DNA from 2 places in the Pseudomonas sp. TNT2022 ID642 genome. Region 1 is predicted to be linked to the other one. Evidence: riboswitches for the same ligand, from Rfam matches in the RefSeq annotation. Region 1 holds a riboswitch; the other holds the start of a gene.
What was found. A riboswitch is a leader RNA that binds a small molecule or an ion and turns the genes downstream of it on or off. The one in region 1 is predicted to bind cobalamin.
Positions count from the first base shown of each region.

Region 2: it holds a riboswitch for cobalamin, as region 1 does, so the genes downstream of both, M5G26_RS13220 (TonB-dependent receptor plug domain-containing protein) here and cobW (cobalamin biosynthesis protein CobW) in region 1, are expected to answer to the same signal.

Region 1 is NZ_JAMDGW010000007.1:370,025-377,799, reverse strand. Features, by position in the region: gene M5G26_RS07585 (acyltransferase family protein) at 153-1,175, shown strand; gene nfuA (Fe-S biogenesis protein NfuA) at 1,233-1,817, shown strand; gene cobM (precorrin-4 C(11)-methyltransferase) at 2,033-2,779, opposite strand; gene M5G26_RS07570 (cobalamin biosynthesis protein) at 2,861-3,274, opposite strand; gene M5G26_RS07565 (CbtA family protein) at 3,271-3,972, opposite strand; gene M5G26_RS07560 (CbtB domain-containing protein) at 3,984-4,181, opposite strand; cobalamin riboswitch at 4,305-4,526, opposite strand; cobalamin riboswitch at 5,246-5,457, shown strand; gene cobW (cobalamin biosynthesis protein CobW) at 5,557-6,630, shown strand; gene cobN (cobaltochelatase subunit CobN) at 6,634-7,775, shown strand, end outside.
Region 2 is NZ_JAMDGW010000012.1:207,109-214,883, forward strand. Features, by position in the region: gene M5G26_RS13190 (aminotransferase-like domain-containing protein) at 1-254, opposite strand, end outside; gene M5G26_RS13195 (isochorismate lyase) at 311-631, opposite strand; gene M5G26_RS13200 (NAD(P)/FAD-dependent oxidoreductase) at 702-1,754, opposite strand; gene M5G26_RS13205 (PLD nuclease N-terminal domain-containing protein) at 1,902-2,105, opposite strand; gene M5G26_RS13210 (ABC transporter substrate-binding protein) at 2,156-3,076, opposite strand; gene M5G26_RS13215 ((2Fe-2S) ferredoxin domain-containing protein) at 3,073-3,432, opposite strand; gene M5G26_RS13220 (TonB-dependent receptor plug domain-containing protein) at 3,432-5,369, opposite strand; cobalamin riboswitch at 5,462-5,667, opposite strand; gene M5G26_RS13225 (sigma-70 family RNA polymerase sigma factor) at 5,805-6,326, shown strand; gene M5G26_RS13230 (FecR domain-containing protein) at 6,323-7,276, shown strand; gene M5G26_RS13235 (TonB-dependent siderophore receptor) at 7,386-7,775, shown strand, end outside.

The DNA of each region.
Region 1 (7,775 bases):
AACTTCAAGCAACACCGCAAAACCCTGTAGGAGCTGTCGAGTGAAACGAGGCTGCGATCTTTTGATCTTTAAAATCAAGATCGAAAGATCGCAGCGTGCCGCAGCTCCTACAGGGATTGAGGTGAATTTGAGGGTGTGATCGGGAGCAGGTGATGTTGATTTCAGTGCAAGCCCTGCGTGCGCTTGCCGCGTGGACGGTGGTCTGCCATCACTTCATGCAGATTTTCTTCGACTTCAAGGCACGCGGGCCGATCGGGCAACTGTTCATCGACAAAGGCGCAGTGGGCGTGGATATTTTTTTCGTCATCAGCGGCCTGGTGATTTTCCTCTCGACCGAAAACAAACCGCTGCCGCCCGCGCGTTTTCTGCTTTATCGGCTGTTTCGCATCGTCCCGGCGTATTGGCTGTACACGCTGTTGATGGCGGTGCTGGTGGTATTCGCCCAGCCGTTGCTGCCTGACCAGACCGTGGATTGGGATCATCTGCTGTTGTCGCTGCTGTTCATTCCGACTGAGAACCCTGGCGGTTACGGCATCTATCCGACGTTGAACGTCGGCTGGACGCTCAATTACGAAATACTTTTCTATGTGCTGTTCGCCTGGGCGCTGCTGTTTCGCTTGCAGGTGCGCCTGCTGGTGGTCGCGGCGCTGCTGTTTGCGGTGAGTCAGGCCTGGACCGGGTTTGGCTGGATCAGCGAGTTTTATCGTTCGGACATTGTTTATGAGTTTCTGCTGGGGATCGGCATCGGCATGCTCTATCGCCGGGGCTGGATTGGCCCGGGTTTCTGGCTGCCGCTGACCGCGATTGGCGCTGCGTTGCTGGCGATCTATCACTGGGCACCGGCGCCGAGGCTGCTGAACTGGGGTGTGCCGAGCGCCGTGCTGGTGATGGCGTGTATCTCGCTTGAGCGTTATGTCGAGCGCAGTCGCGTGCTCAAGCTGCTCGGCGATTGCTCGTATTCTGTATACCTGATGCACGTTCTGGTGCTGTCGGCGGGCGGTTATCTGGCCCGGCGCTACGGCATCAACCCGTATGTGATGTTTGTCGTGTGCGCGTTGGCCATCGGCGTCGGCTCATGGTTGAGCTACGAATGGGTGGAAAAGCGCAGCTATCGCTGGCTCAAGGCGCGAATGGACGACGCGCCTGACGAGAATCTTTCCCGACAAAAATACTAGGACTTTGTCCGGCGCAACGATTGGCGTAAACTGCGCCCAAGCCTGCGAGGAGTTTCCATGACCGCTATTACCATTACCGACGCCGCCCACGATTACCTGGCCGATCTGCTCTCCAAGCAGAACACCCCGGGCATCGGCATCCGCGTCTTCATCACCCAGCCTGGCACCCAGTACGCCGAAACCTGCATTGCCTATTGCAAGCCGGGCGAAGAAAAACCTGAAGACACCGCGCTGGGGCTGAAAAGCTTCACCGCTTATATCGATCACTTCAGCGAAGCGTTTCTCGACGACGCCGTTGTCGATTACGCCACCGACCGTATGGGCGGCCAGCTGACCATCAAGGCGCCAAACGCCAAAGTGCCGATGGTCAACGCCGACAGCCCGGTCAACGAGCGCATCAATTATTACCTGCAAACCGAAATCAACCCGGGGCTGGCCAGCCACGGCGGTCAGGTCAGCCTGATCGATGTGGTTGAGGACGGCATCGCTGTTCTGCAGTTCGGAGGCGGTTGCCAGGGCTGCGGCCAGGCGGACGTAACCCTGAAGGAAGGCATTGAGCGCACCTTGCTCGAGCGTATTCCGGAGCTGAAGGGCGTTCGAGACGTGACCGACCACACGCAGAAAGAAAACGCCTACTACTAAGGTGTTCGCTGCGGACATGAAAAACGGCGCCCCGTGAGCGCCGTTTTTTTATGGGTGAGTTTTTTATGGGTGAAATGTACCGACGCCTTCGCGAGCAGGCTCGCTCCCACATTTGATCGCATTCCAAATGTGGGAGCGAGCCTGCTCGCGAAGGGGCCTTTGATCGTTCCCACGCTCTGCGTGGGAATGCAGCCCGGGACGCTCCGCGTTCCAATTCATGGCCTGTAGAGGTGCGCATGCCCGGCGCGATACAGCGACGACTCGCTAAACACCTCACTGCCCAAGACACGACCCACCAGAATCAACGCCGTACGCCGAAACCCTTTGGCCTCGACCTTCCCGGCAATATCCGCCAGCGTCCCCACCACCCAGTCCTGATCCGGCCACGTCGCCCGGTGAATCACCGCAATCGGGCAATCGGCGCCGTAATGCGGCAGCAGTTCCGCCAGAATCTTGTCGAGATGATTGACCCCCAGATGAATCGCCATGGTCGCGCCATGCTGCGCCAGACTGCCGAGCTCTTCGCCTGCCGGCATGGCGGTCTTGTCGGCGTAGCGGGTCAGAATCACGCTTTGTGACACGTCCGGCAGAGTCAGCTCCGCCCCGAGCAACGCTGCACACGCTGCGGTGGCGGTCACGCCAGGGATGATCTCGAACGCAATATTCAGCTCGCGCAGATAACGGATCTGCTCGCCGATCGCGCCATACAGGCTCGGATCGCCAGAATGCACGCGCGCCACATCCTGACCTCTGGCATGTGCGGTCTTGATCAAATCGATGATTTGTTCAAGGTGCAGCTCAGCGCTGTTGACCACCGTCTCGGCGTTATGCCCTTCGAGCACCGCCGCCGGCACTAGCGAGCCTGCGTAGATGATCACCGGGCAACTGCGGATCAGCCGCTGGCCTTTGACGGTGATCAATTCCGGGTCGCCGGGGCCGGCGCCGATGAAGTAGACGGTCATCGTTGAATCCTGAGTAAAAGAGGGCACGACCGCGTTGCAGATGAACAACGCTCATGATCAATAACGGGGATTATCGGGATTTTACGCCGCGCCGGCCAATGCCAACGTTGCCTGTGCGTATTTTTGCCGGGAAATCAGCAGTTTTGCCGGCGCCTGTATCAGCTGTTCGGCGAGAGCCAGAGCGGCACTTTCGGCCACGCCGTAGCAACCGGTGCGTTCGTAGGCGATCTGCGAATGGTGACTGAGTCGTTGCTGGTAACTGGCCAGTTCTTCACTGCTGAAATACAGCAAGGGCAGGGCCAGTTGTGCAGCAAGTTCTTGCAGACCCGGTTCGTCGCGCTTCAAGTCGATGCTGGCCAAGGCCTTGACCGCTTCAAGGTCGATGCGATGGGCCTGCAATGCCTGGTCGAGTAACGCGCGCAGCGTGCTGGCCGGACAGCCGCGCTGGCAGCCCAGGCCGATCACGAAGGTCGGCGCTGCGCTGTCATCGGTCATGCGTGGTATTGACCAGCGCTTTTGCGGCGGAACAACCAGGCGCTGATCAGGCCCAGGGCCAGCCAGAACACTACGTTGGTCAACTGCGAAGCGATTTTGAACTGGGCTTCCAATGCCTCGGGAGCGAGCATCGAATGCACTTGCGGCTGTGGTGCGCCGATCACGTGCGGCACCGCGAGAATGGCGACACCAAGGATCTTCATCAGCCAGTGACGGCTGAACGCGATCAGCGACAGGCCGACAGCGGTCGAAGCGGCAGTGCCGATCCACCAGATTTGTCGCGAGGCCAGATCAGCGGCGGCAGTGCCCGGCAATTCAGGTGGCAGGCCCATCGTCGGTGCCAGGACGAATGTCGCGTAACCGGCCAGACCCCAGAGCAGGCCTTGCGAGGTTTTGGTCGGCGCACGCAGGGTGTAAAGACCCGCGAGCATCAGAGCAAAACCGACAGCCACCACCAGATTGCCACCCGTGGTCGAGACTACGCGCTGCCAGCCGTCTTCCGGCTCCCAGGCTTCGGCATCGTGGGTGTGCGCAGCGGTGCCGGCGGCGTGTTCGTGAACTTCTGCAACCGGTTCGGCTTTCTCGAAGGTCTCTGCCTGAAGAATCAGCGGGGATACCCAGAAGCTTTGCAGCAGGGTGAGGAGCAGGGCGGCCAGCAGGCCGGTGAAACCTGCGGTTTGCGCAATACGCTTGATCATGTCGGCAGGTCTCAGTGGCACGGGAACGCGGCGCTGTGGCGGGTATCGTGGGCGGCGTTGTGCACCGCTTCGATGTGTGAGAAACCGGCGAAGTAGACCAGGCTGGCACCGAGGATCGACGCAAAGATCGCGGCGGTCAGGCGTTGGCTCAGGGTGGTGGTGCTGGAAATTTTGTCCGTGTTGCTGCCGGTGCTGCTGATGATCGACATGGCGCTTCCCTCTGGAGTGTCAGCGGGTGATTTGAGCGCATGAAAACCCCTGCGGGTCGGGCTCGCAGAGGTTCGAACAGCGCCCGCCCACCGCGGGTTTGTTATGTTCAGCGACGCAAAAATGCGGGCTGTGTGTTGCGGGCCGGTCTCCGGGCTCACGAGGGGTTGGCGTCAGGCCGACCTGCAAGCGTCACCTTCCCATGCCTTGCTGACACAGTGGTTTTGACGCTTCGCTCGCTTACCGTTGCGGGGGCAGCACCGGACTGACATGGCTTTGAGTAAAGCACATGATTCACCGGTTTCCCGTTTCACCCTGTGAAGGGCACCCGTAACAAGGTGTGTAGGAGAGCATGGGGGTGGGGTTTTGGTCAATTTTTTGGGGTGGATCCGTTGCTGCGGGTGTTGCTGATTAGGGTTCCGCCCTTACGGCGGGTCACTTTTGGCAAACGCCCCAAAAGTAACCAAAAGGGCTTGCTCCTACGTGCGGCCCGCTCGCTGGGGCTCGGGGTTCCTTCGCTACGCTCGGCCTATTGAGTGGTGAAGAGCGGGGCGTGGTCGGCTTTGGATTTGTGGTGGATTTTCCCTCACCCCAGCCCTCTCCCGGAGGGAGAGGGAGCCGATTTGTGGGCTTTTCAAAATCTGAGTTCAACGCGGTATCGCACGTCGGCGTCCCTCGCCCAAACAACTCGATCAGTCCCCTCTCCCTCCGGGAGAGGGCTAGGGTGAGGGGCTCTTGATCTGGCTTTTGATCTGGCTTTTTTGCCCCTTCGGCAGGCCGAGCGAAGGTGTTCATCCGGGGGTTAGGCGCGCAGCGCCGTGCGGCGAAGCCGCACACATCGAGAGGAGGTGCAGCGAAGCAAACCGTAGGCGATGCCCCCGGATGGACACCGTAGCGAGGGAACACTGAGCCTCAGCGAAGTGCCGTACGCCGGGGCAAAGCCTTTTGGGTTACCTTTTCGGCGTTTGGAAAAGGTGACTCGCTGTAAGAGCGAAACCGCCAGCGGCCCCAGCCGCAGCAACGGATATACCCCCAATCCAAACATTGACCCATAACCACACCATGCGTAGCCTTGCGCTTTCGAGGTTCTTCGGCCCACGCCGAAGCTAAGAAGGGAACGCGGTCAATGCCGCGGCTGCCCCCGCAACTGTGAACGGTGATGTTCGCTGCCACGCCACTGCCAGCTCAACTGATGAGCCAGCGGGAAGGCGCAGCAAACGCCAGGCCCAGCGCCTGAACGCCGTCAGCCAGGAGACCTGCCTCGTCACAGATTCTCACTACAACCGGGCGGGGTGATCCGGTGGCGAACGCTTCCGGCGCGCACGCGCGTTGCCGGTTCTCGTCCCGTATGCCCGCCGCTTGCCAAAGGGCATACCGATGAAAACACTGGCCAAACTCCCCGTCACCATCGTCACCGGCTTCCTCGGCTCGGGCAAGACCACGCTGCTGCGGCACATGCTCGACAACGCACAGGGCCGGCGCATTGCGGTGATCGTCAACGAGTTTGGCGAGCTGGGCATCGACGGTGAAATCCTCAAGCAATGCACCATCGGTTGCACCGAAGAAGAAGCCACGGGCCGCGTTTACGAACTGGCCAACGGCTGCCTGTGCTGCACCGTTCAGGAAGAGTTCTTCCCGGTGATGCGCGAACTGGTTGCGCGTCGCGGCGACCTCGACCACATCCTCATCGAAACCTCGGGCCTGGCCCTGCCAAAACCGCTGGTGCAAGCCTTCCAGTGGCCGGAAATCCGCAGCGCCTGCACCGTTGATGCGGTGATCACCGTGGTCGACAGCCCGGCGGTGGCCGCTGGCACTTTCGCTGCGTTCCCGGATCAGGTCGACGCCCAGCGCAAACTCGACCCGAACCTCGATCACGAATCGCCGCTGCACGAACTGTTCGCCGACCAACTGGCCAGCGCCGATCTCGTCATCCTGAACAAAGCCGACCAAACCAGCCCGGAAGATCTCGCTCGCGTGCGCGCTGAAGTCGCCGAAGAGCTGCCACCGGCGGTGAAAATCATCGAAGCCAGCAACGGCCGTCTGCCACTGGACGTGTTGATCGGCCTCGGCGCCGGTTCCGAAGAACACATCGACAGCCGCCACAGCCATCACGATCACCACCATGGTGAAGGCGATGACGATCACGATGACCACGATCACGACGCCTTCGATTCGATCTCCATCGAACTGCCGCAAGCTGACGAAAGCCTGCTGCTCGACGCCCTGACGCAATTGGTGGTCAAGCACGGCATCCTCCGTGTCAAAGGTTTCGCGGCGATCCCGAACAAGCCGATGCGCCTGTTGATCCAGGGCGTGGGCACGCGTTTCGACAAACATTTCGACCGTCAGTGGGGCGCCGATGAAGCGCGCGTGACACGTCTGGTGCTGATCGGCCAGGAACTCGACGCCGCCCAACTCGAAGCGCAACTGCGCGCCGCGCTCAGCGTTTAAGCCATGCACCTGCTCAGGACCCAGCCCGGCGGTTTCGTCTCGGATGACAACATTGCCGACCTTGGCCAAACTCCCGCCGAGCTGGTAATCCTGTGCAGCGGCGACTCCAGCCTGGCGCTGCTCGCCGAAGCCGCGCAGCAATTGCCCGAGGATTACCCGAGCCTGCGTCTGGCCAATCCCATGCAGGTACAGAATCATGCCTCGGTCGATCTGTACGTCGATGAAGTGCTGCGCCATGCCAAGGTCATTTTGATTTCGCTGCACGGTGGCATCGCCTATTGGCGTTATGGCGTCGAGCGTCTGGTCGAGCTGTCCGAGCGTGGTGTACAGGTGATTCTGGTGCCGGGCGATGACCGTCCCGATCCGGAGCTCAGCGACTTGAGCACCGTCAACGCGGTGGATCGTGATCGACTCTGGCAGTTCCTGCGTCAGGGCGGTCTGGGCAATGCGCTGGATTTTTTCCGTTGTCTGGCCAACCGTTGGCTCGCCCGCGATTACGCCTGGGAAGAACCGCAGACCCTGCCGCGCACGGCGATCTACCACCCGAACAAAACCAGCGCCGCACTGAGTGACTGGCAAGCCGAATGGCGGCCGGAAAACCCGGTGGCGGCGGTGCTGTTTTACCGCTCGCATCTGCAAGCGGCGAACACCGCTTTCATTGATGTTTTCTGCCAGCGTTTGCAGGCGGCCGGGCTTAATCCACTGCCGATCGCCGTGGCCAGTCTGAAAGAACCCGGCTGCCTGGCGGTGGTCGAGGATTGGCTGGACGAAGTCGAGGCGGGGGTGATTCTCAACACCACTGGTTTCGCCCAGTCCAGCCCTGAAGCGCCGCACTTGCGACCGTTTCGCCGCAATATCCCGGTGATTCAGGCGATCTGCGCGCAGGACAACGAACCCGGCTGGCGCGCCAGCGAGCAGGGCCTCGGCCCGCGTGATCTGGCCATGCACATTGCCTTGCCGGAACTCGACGGTCGCATCATCAGCCGACCAATCAGCTTCAAGGATCTGGCCTGGCGCAGCGAGCGCAGTCAGTCCGATGTGGTCTGCTACCGCGCGCAACCCGAGCGCATGGATTTCGTCGCTGAACTGGCGCGGCGCTGGATCGATCTGGCACGGGTGCCGAATGGCGAAAAACGCATTGCGCT
Region 2 (7,775 bases), on a different contig from region 1:
GAGCTGGCCGTTACAGGTGCCGCCGGCATTGATCGGGTGAAATAGCCGAACCTGGCTTTGGCGTGAATCCGGCCCTCGTCTTCGAGCAAGGCGTAGGCGTATTTGGTTGTCGATATTGAAACACCGAGGCGCAGGGCCAGTTGTCGCAGGGACGGCAGTTTCTGCTCAGTCGTGCCACTGGCGGCCTCGATCAGGCCGACGAGGTAGTGGTAGACCGCTTGATAGGCGAATGCGGTGTCCTTCGGGGGCGTCAATGCAGTTCTCCTTGATTGTCAGCCTACGGAGCAAACGGAAGATTGTGCCAAAGCCTTCAAGTGTCCGTTTGCGCCGCCGCCCAGTGCTTCATCTCTTCAGCAATGAAGTGATTGACCAGGTCGCTGTACATTTTCTCAATGGCATCTGCATTCAAGCCTTCGTTTTCGGCCCAGTGGCGACGCGTCGCCAACATCGCCTGAAAACGCTCAGGTGCCCGCACTGAGGTCGCCGAGGTCTTGAACTTCGAGGCAGCGAGTACGTACTGAAAGCGCTTGCCCAGCAGTTTGATCACCGCTTGATCGAGTCGGTCGATTTCACTTCGAATATCTTGCATGCCCGCACAGTCGGCGGGTTGTAACGTGTTGATGACATCCATGTGCGTCTGTGCCTCTCGAGTTGTTGTTGATAGTACGGCGGGTTTCAGCGGGTAAGCGCAGCGTTGTTTGTCACTTTGCCGGAGTTCTGAAAAAACGCTCTGGGCGGCAGGGTGCAAGGGCCGCAGATGACTGGCGATCCAGCAGCTCTTCACTGGCGAGGCGCCCGACGATTGCCGCGAGCGTCACACCTGGGTGCATCGCGCAAACATAAACCCCGCCGACACCGGGCAGGAAACCGACAATGGGGAGGCCATCAACGGGCATGGGTCTCAGCCCGACGGCGACTGTTTGCGGCGCAATGGAAACTACCCCGTGAAGTTCTTTGCGTATGGCTTCGGCGGTTTGCCCGGCGATGTCTGTCGGCGAGCTGCCCGACGCCTCTCCCAGATAATCTTCAGCGGCCAGCAACGTGCCGTCGGCACTTTGCCGAATTTCCATTGAGGGGCTGGAGATGATGCCTTTGACCAGGCCCGGTTGGGTCCTGTAGCGGATGAAAATGGCAGGCGAGGCGTCGATGGGCAGGGCGACGTTGAGCATCTGCGTCAACTGCCGGGTGCCAGTCCCCGCGGCAAGCACCACCAGGTCGGTATCAAACGTGCCGGCTGTGGTTTCAACGCAGGTAACATCTGCGTTGCAGGTTTTGAAACCGGTCACTCGGGTTTGCGTGAGCAACTGCGCCCCCAGCGCCTGGGCGCCGGCAATCAACGCGTGGGTAGCCTGCACGGCGTCTAGCGCGCCTTCTTCCGCGCGATACAACGCGCGGGGAGGGGGATTTTTCAGGTTGGGCTCGCGGGCAAGCACTTCGGCAGCTGATAGCAGCGTCGCCGAAGCAGGCTGTTCAGCCGATTCGTTGTACGACAGAGCGCCGGTCCAGCAAATCTGCAAGTCCGGGAGTTCGGTCTGGAGTCTGCGGTACTCCGCGATGGCCGCATCACGCAACTGCGCAATCGGATCAGCGCCGGCGTGCGTGGTATTGATCCAGGCGAAAGAGCTTGCCGTCACGCCACTCGCGATCTCGCCGGCCTCGATCAACGTGACCTGCGCACCTTTGCCGGACAGGTGATACGCAAGGGAGGCGCCAACGATGCCTGCCCCCACCACCACAATTCGCGTCTTTTTCATTGCAACATTCCCTGTTGTCGAGGTGCCGATCCTGCAACAGGGGGACGCTGCGAGCAACCAGAAAAAAGCCCGGCCAAAGCCGGGCTCGTGCGCTCGCAACGGGTTAAGCGGGCATATCTCCGGCGGGCATTTGGATCAAGGGTCAGGTTACGACGCCGAATGCCGGCTGACATGCTTGGGCCCCGCCAACGCCCAGGCAATCAAACCAAACAACGGCACAAACACAATCAACACGATCCACACGCCTTTATTGCTCGATTTCCCCTCGCTCTTGCGCACCCGATTGATGGCCCAGAGTTCAATAAGCAGAAGAACTGCCGCCAGTACGATCCACACGGTTTCGATTTGCATTGGCTACCTCCTGATGGTCTGTGCGTTAGGTGACGTGGGGTGCGGCGGGTTCATTTATTTTTGTTCAGGGCATTGAGTTGGCGGGCCAGTTGCAGTGCCACTTGACCGCTGTTGAAGGTCGGCAGCAGATGGGTGAAGGGGATTTCGATCATTCGGTTCTCGCGCACGGCGCGCAGTTGCGACAGCACCGGGTCGTGGGTCAACAGATAGCGTTTGCGACTGGCGGGGGACCATTCGGCGTCAGCCAGCAGGATTACGTCAGGGTCGCTGGCCAGCAGGGTTTCGCTGTTGACGGTCACCCGATAAAGATTGATGTCGGCGAACACATTGCGCGCACCGGCGGCGGCCAGTAGCGGGGTGACAAACCCGCGTTGACCTTCGCTGTCGAGGCCTTTTACTTCGCTGTCGAGATAGAACACTGACAGCGGTTTACCCGAACCGGCCAACGCTCGGGCGCTGGCGAGATCGGCGTCCATGGCCTCACTCAATTGCCGCGCCTTTGCCTGTTTGTGCAGCAGTTTGCCGAGCGTCAGCAAGTCATTGCGCACATGCGCGAAGTAATCCAGCGAGTGCCCGTTGCAGGCCGACTCCAGCAGATACGAACCCACGCCATTGCGCGCAAGCCCCGAGCGTGAGGTCACACCGTCGCCGAACGCTGTGGCAAACCCGCCGATCACCAGGTCCGGTTGCTGCGCGTAAAGCACTTCACTGGCCGGGTACTGGCGGGCGATCACCGGCACGCCGAAATACTCGGATGGCCGCTGCCCGGCATGGGTGTCATCCAGATACGCCACGCCGACCAGCGCTGACCCGGCGCCCAGCGCCAGGACCAGATCAGCCGCATGCTGATTGAGCGCGACGATGCGTGATGGCTGAGCGGCGTGCCAATGCTCGCCGCAGTTGCGGTAACTGTCGGCGAGCACGGGCGTTGCACAGAGCAGGGCGCCAAGCGCATACAGGATCGATCTCATGTCCGCGCCTTGATCAGTAAATCCGCGACCACTTCACCGCCCACCAGATGCCCCTCGACCAGTCGCTGCACATCCTCCTTGCTGCGTACGCCATACCAGCAGCGCTCCGGATACACCGTGATGATCGGCCCCAGATTGCACGGGAACTGACAGTGCGAACGGGTCAGCAAGACGCCGCCCGGGGTCTCGATGCGATCGTGCGCGAGCAAATGCCGGCGCAGGGTTTTCCATAGCTGCAAGGCGCCACGCTGAGTGCAGCGTGGGCCGGTGCAGAGGAACACATGGTGCGCATGCTCGGGTACATGCGACCAGTCCAGGTGCGTGTCGACGCCGTCGATGGTTGTGATGTCATTCATCAGAAGCGGTACGTGTAGCGCACTTCGGAGGTGAACGGCCGGCCGAGGTTGTCGACGTTGCTCGAGCGGCTGGTGACGTAATCGCGGTCGAAGAGGTTTTCCACCAGCAGGCTCACGCGGTGTTGGTGGGCATTGTCGAGGTAGCGATAAGCGTCGGCATCGACCACCGAATAATGGCCGTATTCCACCTGTTTCGAACTGGTGATGTCGCGGATGTAGCGGATCGCGCCGCCGGCACCCCACAGGCGATTTTCCGCTTCATAACCCACGCGCGAACGGGCGAAAAAGCTCGGAATGTCGTTGATGGTCGCCCCCGTGCGCGATTCGGTGAGATTACGCGTCATGTCCGCTTGCAGGCTCCACTGATCGTTGAGCGCCAGTTTGGCGTCGGCCTCGAAACCGCGCATCTGGATCGTGCCTTCACCGTTGACCCACTGGATACCATCGAGGGTGATCAGGTCGTCGATCTTGCGTTTGAACAGGGTCACGCTGGCGCTGAATTCACGGTCGAGCAAGAAGCCTTTGTAGTCGACACCGAGTTCAGCGTTGCGGCTTTTTTCCGGTTTCAGGTTGCGATTGCCGATCTCGTCGCCCGGTTCATTGACGAACAATTGCTCGGCGTTCGGCAGTTTGTAGGCGCTGCCGTATTGTCCGCGCACCGACCAGTTGTCGTTGAGGTCATACAGCGAAGTGAGCATGCCGACCGTGGCACCGTCGCCGCCGCTCATGGCTTCGTGGCGCACACCGATGCTCGGATGCCAGTCGGGCAGGGCGTCGATCTGCGGGCGCAATTGCGTATAGATCGCGTGGGCTTCGGCCTTGTCGTTATCGATGATCAGTACATCGTCCTGGCCCTTGAACCATTGGTTGTCGCTGCCGAACACCAGCACATGGCCGCCGGGCAACTCGGCCTTGCCTTCGGCCTGCACACCCCAGTCGGTGAAGCCCCAATAGTCGTTGTGGTTGATGACTTTGGTGCCGCCACCGGCGACATTGTTGATCCGCGTGTAGCGCGTGTCCCAGTCGTTGAGATGACCTTTGATGAAGTAGCTCAGTCGCTCGTTGATGTTCTGTTCGAACGTCGCTGTGGCGATCTGCTGCACGCGATCGTTGGTGGTCTTGTGATTGTCGACCGGGCGGGCGAAGTCGAGATTGGCGTCGGCATATTGGTAGAACAGTTCCAGCCTTGAATCATCGCCCAACGACTGAATCGCCTTGCCGCCGAAGGTGGTGACTTCGTAGGCGCGGTTCTTCTCGCTGACGTTTTTCATGTCGCGATTGCGGTACGGCTGATAGCCGTCGGAGACGTTATGGCTGACGTACGCCAGCAAACCAAGATCGCCGAAACCGTTAGTGAAGATATTCTCGACGCGGGCATCCTCGGTAGTGCCGCCAAAGCTGTCGACGCCCAGATTCACCTCGCCGGAGGCTTTGCGCGATTGCGGGCTGCGGGTGACGATGTTGATCACGCCAGACACGGCCTGGGTGCCGAACAACAGGCTCTGGCCACCCTTGAGCACTTCGATGCGTTCGATGGCGTTGGCCGGCAGGGTGTCCAGATAGAGGCCGCCGTACAGGCGATTGTTCAGGCGCACGCCGTCGAGCAGGATCAGCGTGTCGTCGTTGCGCCCGCCGAGCAGCGAATAAGTGCCGTAATCGAACGGGCCGTTTTTCGGCGCCACATACAGGCCGGGGATGAACATCTGCATCACGCGGCTGACATCGGCGCTGGGGCCAGCACGTTCGATCTGTTCGCGGCTGACGATCTCGACCTTGCTGCCGAACTTCGCCATGTCGGCGACGGTGGTGGATTCCACTGACGGTGCAGAAACGATTTGCTGATGGAGTTCCAGCGGTGCGTCGTCGGCCAGCAGCAGCGGGCTGAACAGGCAGCCAAGGAACAGGGTTGGAGCAGAAGTGTTGAAAGGTCGAATCATTGTCTTCTCGAAAAGGATCTTCGCAGAAGAGCATGCAGGAGAAGGCATCGCGCACAGCCAATACCGGCCCATGCCCGCCCACCGCAGGATTTTGCCAAACGAAATTCCAGGCCGGTCTCCGGGCTCGCGCGTATCGAGGCTTTCACCTTCCCATGGCCCAGTGGCCACAGTGGTCTGTCGAAAGCATCACGCGCATACCGTTGCGGGGGCAGCACCGGACTTGTTCGAAAAGAACGTACCGGTTTCCCGTTTCACCCCATGCACGGCGGCATGGGACACCTGAAACTGGGCGGCATCTGAACATTCGACAGACCGTTCGTCAACTTTTCGGGATCCGGGTTATGGGGATGAAAATGGCCCGTGTTGCCTATTGCCAAGCACCCGTCGCGCGCCAGACAATAAGAGTCATTATCACTCGCGAATTATTCCAGCCTCATGTCCGCCGACGATTTATCCCTGCGCAGCGCCGTCAATGACCTGTATTGCGACCATCACGGGTGGTTGAAAGGCTGGTTACGCAAGCGTCTGAGCAATTCTTTCGATGCGGCCGATCTGGCGCAGGACACCTTTGTCCGGGTCATCAAGGCCCGCAGCGCTCTGGATATTCGCGAGCCGCGTCCTTACCTCTCGATGATCGCCAAAGGTTTGCTCGTCGATCTGTTCCGCCGTCGTTCGCTGGAGCAATCCTGGCTGGAAGCGTTGGCGGCCATGCCACAGGAGCAACAGCCTTCGCTGGAAGAGCAGGCGATCCTGTTACAGGCGCTGGTGGAAATCGACCGTCTTCTGCAAGGGCTGGGGCCGAAGGTCAAGCAGACGTTTATCCTGTCGCAATTCGATGGTCTGACCTACCCGCAAATTGCCGAGCGCTTGAACATCAGCGTGCGCAGCGTCAACAACTACATGGCCAAAGCCATGGAGCATTGCTGTCTGATGCAGATTCAGATGCAACTGGCATGAGCCTGTCGCCCGCCGAACTACAAGCGATCAGCGCCGCCGCGCGCTGGTACGCACGTCTGCATTCCGGCATCGCCACCGAGGCTGATCGCGAAGCCTGGAACGACTGGTTGCGCGCTGACCCTGCCCATCACCAAGCCTGGCAACATATGGCGGCCGTTGGCGAACAAATGGCCAGCGTGCCAGGCACCTTGGCGGCACCGGCGTTGCGCGGGGTCGAACGATCCCGGCGGCAGGTATTGCGCAGCGTAGTGTTGCTGGCCTCGGCCGGTTCGCTGGGCTGGCTGGGCTGGCGCAGTGAGCCGTCGCAAAACCTGCTGGCCGATTTCCGTACCGGCGTGGGCGAGCGACGCGAGTTTCGTCTGGCCGATGGCAGTTCCCTGCTGCTCAACACCGACACCTCAGTCAATCTGCGCTTCGACGGTCGCCAGCGCACCCTGGAATTACTGTGGGGCGAGATTCTGGTGAGCACCGCGGTTGATCCGTTGCAGCGTCCGTTCAAAGTACTGACCCGGCATGGACAAGTGCTGGCGTTGGGCACGCGGTTTATCGTCCGCTCACAGGACGGTGGTGGCGAGGTGTCGGTGATCGAGAAGGCTGTCGAAGTCAGCTCGGCGGGCGGTGGCTCGACCGTGCGTTTAGAGGCTGGACAATCACTGGATTTCAATAGCCGCTCGGTCAGCGCGATTCGCCGCAACGATGCGTCGGTCGGTGCCTGGCAGCAAGGCAGCATCATCGCGCTCAACCGTCCTCTGGCCGAGCTGCTGGCGGATATTTCGCGTTACCGCCACGGCGTGCTGCGGTGCGATGCGCGGATCGCCCAACTGAAGGTTTCCGGCGCATTTCCGATCGACAACACCGACCTCGCACTGGCGGCGCTGGAGAGTGGATTGTCCTTGCGCATCACGCGCTACAGCCGTTATTGGGTCAATGTGTCGCCGCCTGCCCAGTGATGGGCACCGTGAACCGGAAATATTTTTTACAGCGTTTGCACTTTTCACGCACACCGTTCGGCTCATCCCTCAATGAGTTTTTATTCAGCGTTTCTGGGGGAGGGTAAGCATGTCTCGGGTGTACAAGTCTGGTCGTCTGGCGACCGCAGTGAAGGTCGGACTACTGGCGGCAACGACGGCCGGGGTCTGGTCGACAACGACATTGGCCGCGCCAGTGTCGGCGCAACAGAGTTCGGTTAAATCCTTCGACATTGCTGCCGGTAGCCTGACCGAGGTACTCAGCCATTTCGCCAGTGCGGCGGGGGCAGCGATTTCATTCGATGCGCAGCAGACCGATGACTTGAAATCCCCCGGGCTCAAAGGGGTGTTCGGCACCAGCGAAGGCTTCGCGCGGATTCTCGGCGGCAGCGGCCTGCAAGCCGAACCGCAGGCCAATGGCACCTATGTGCTGCGACCGGCACCGGTAGTCGGCTCGGCGCTGGAACTGGGGGCCACCAAC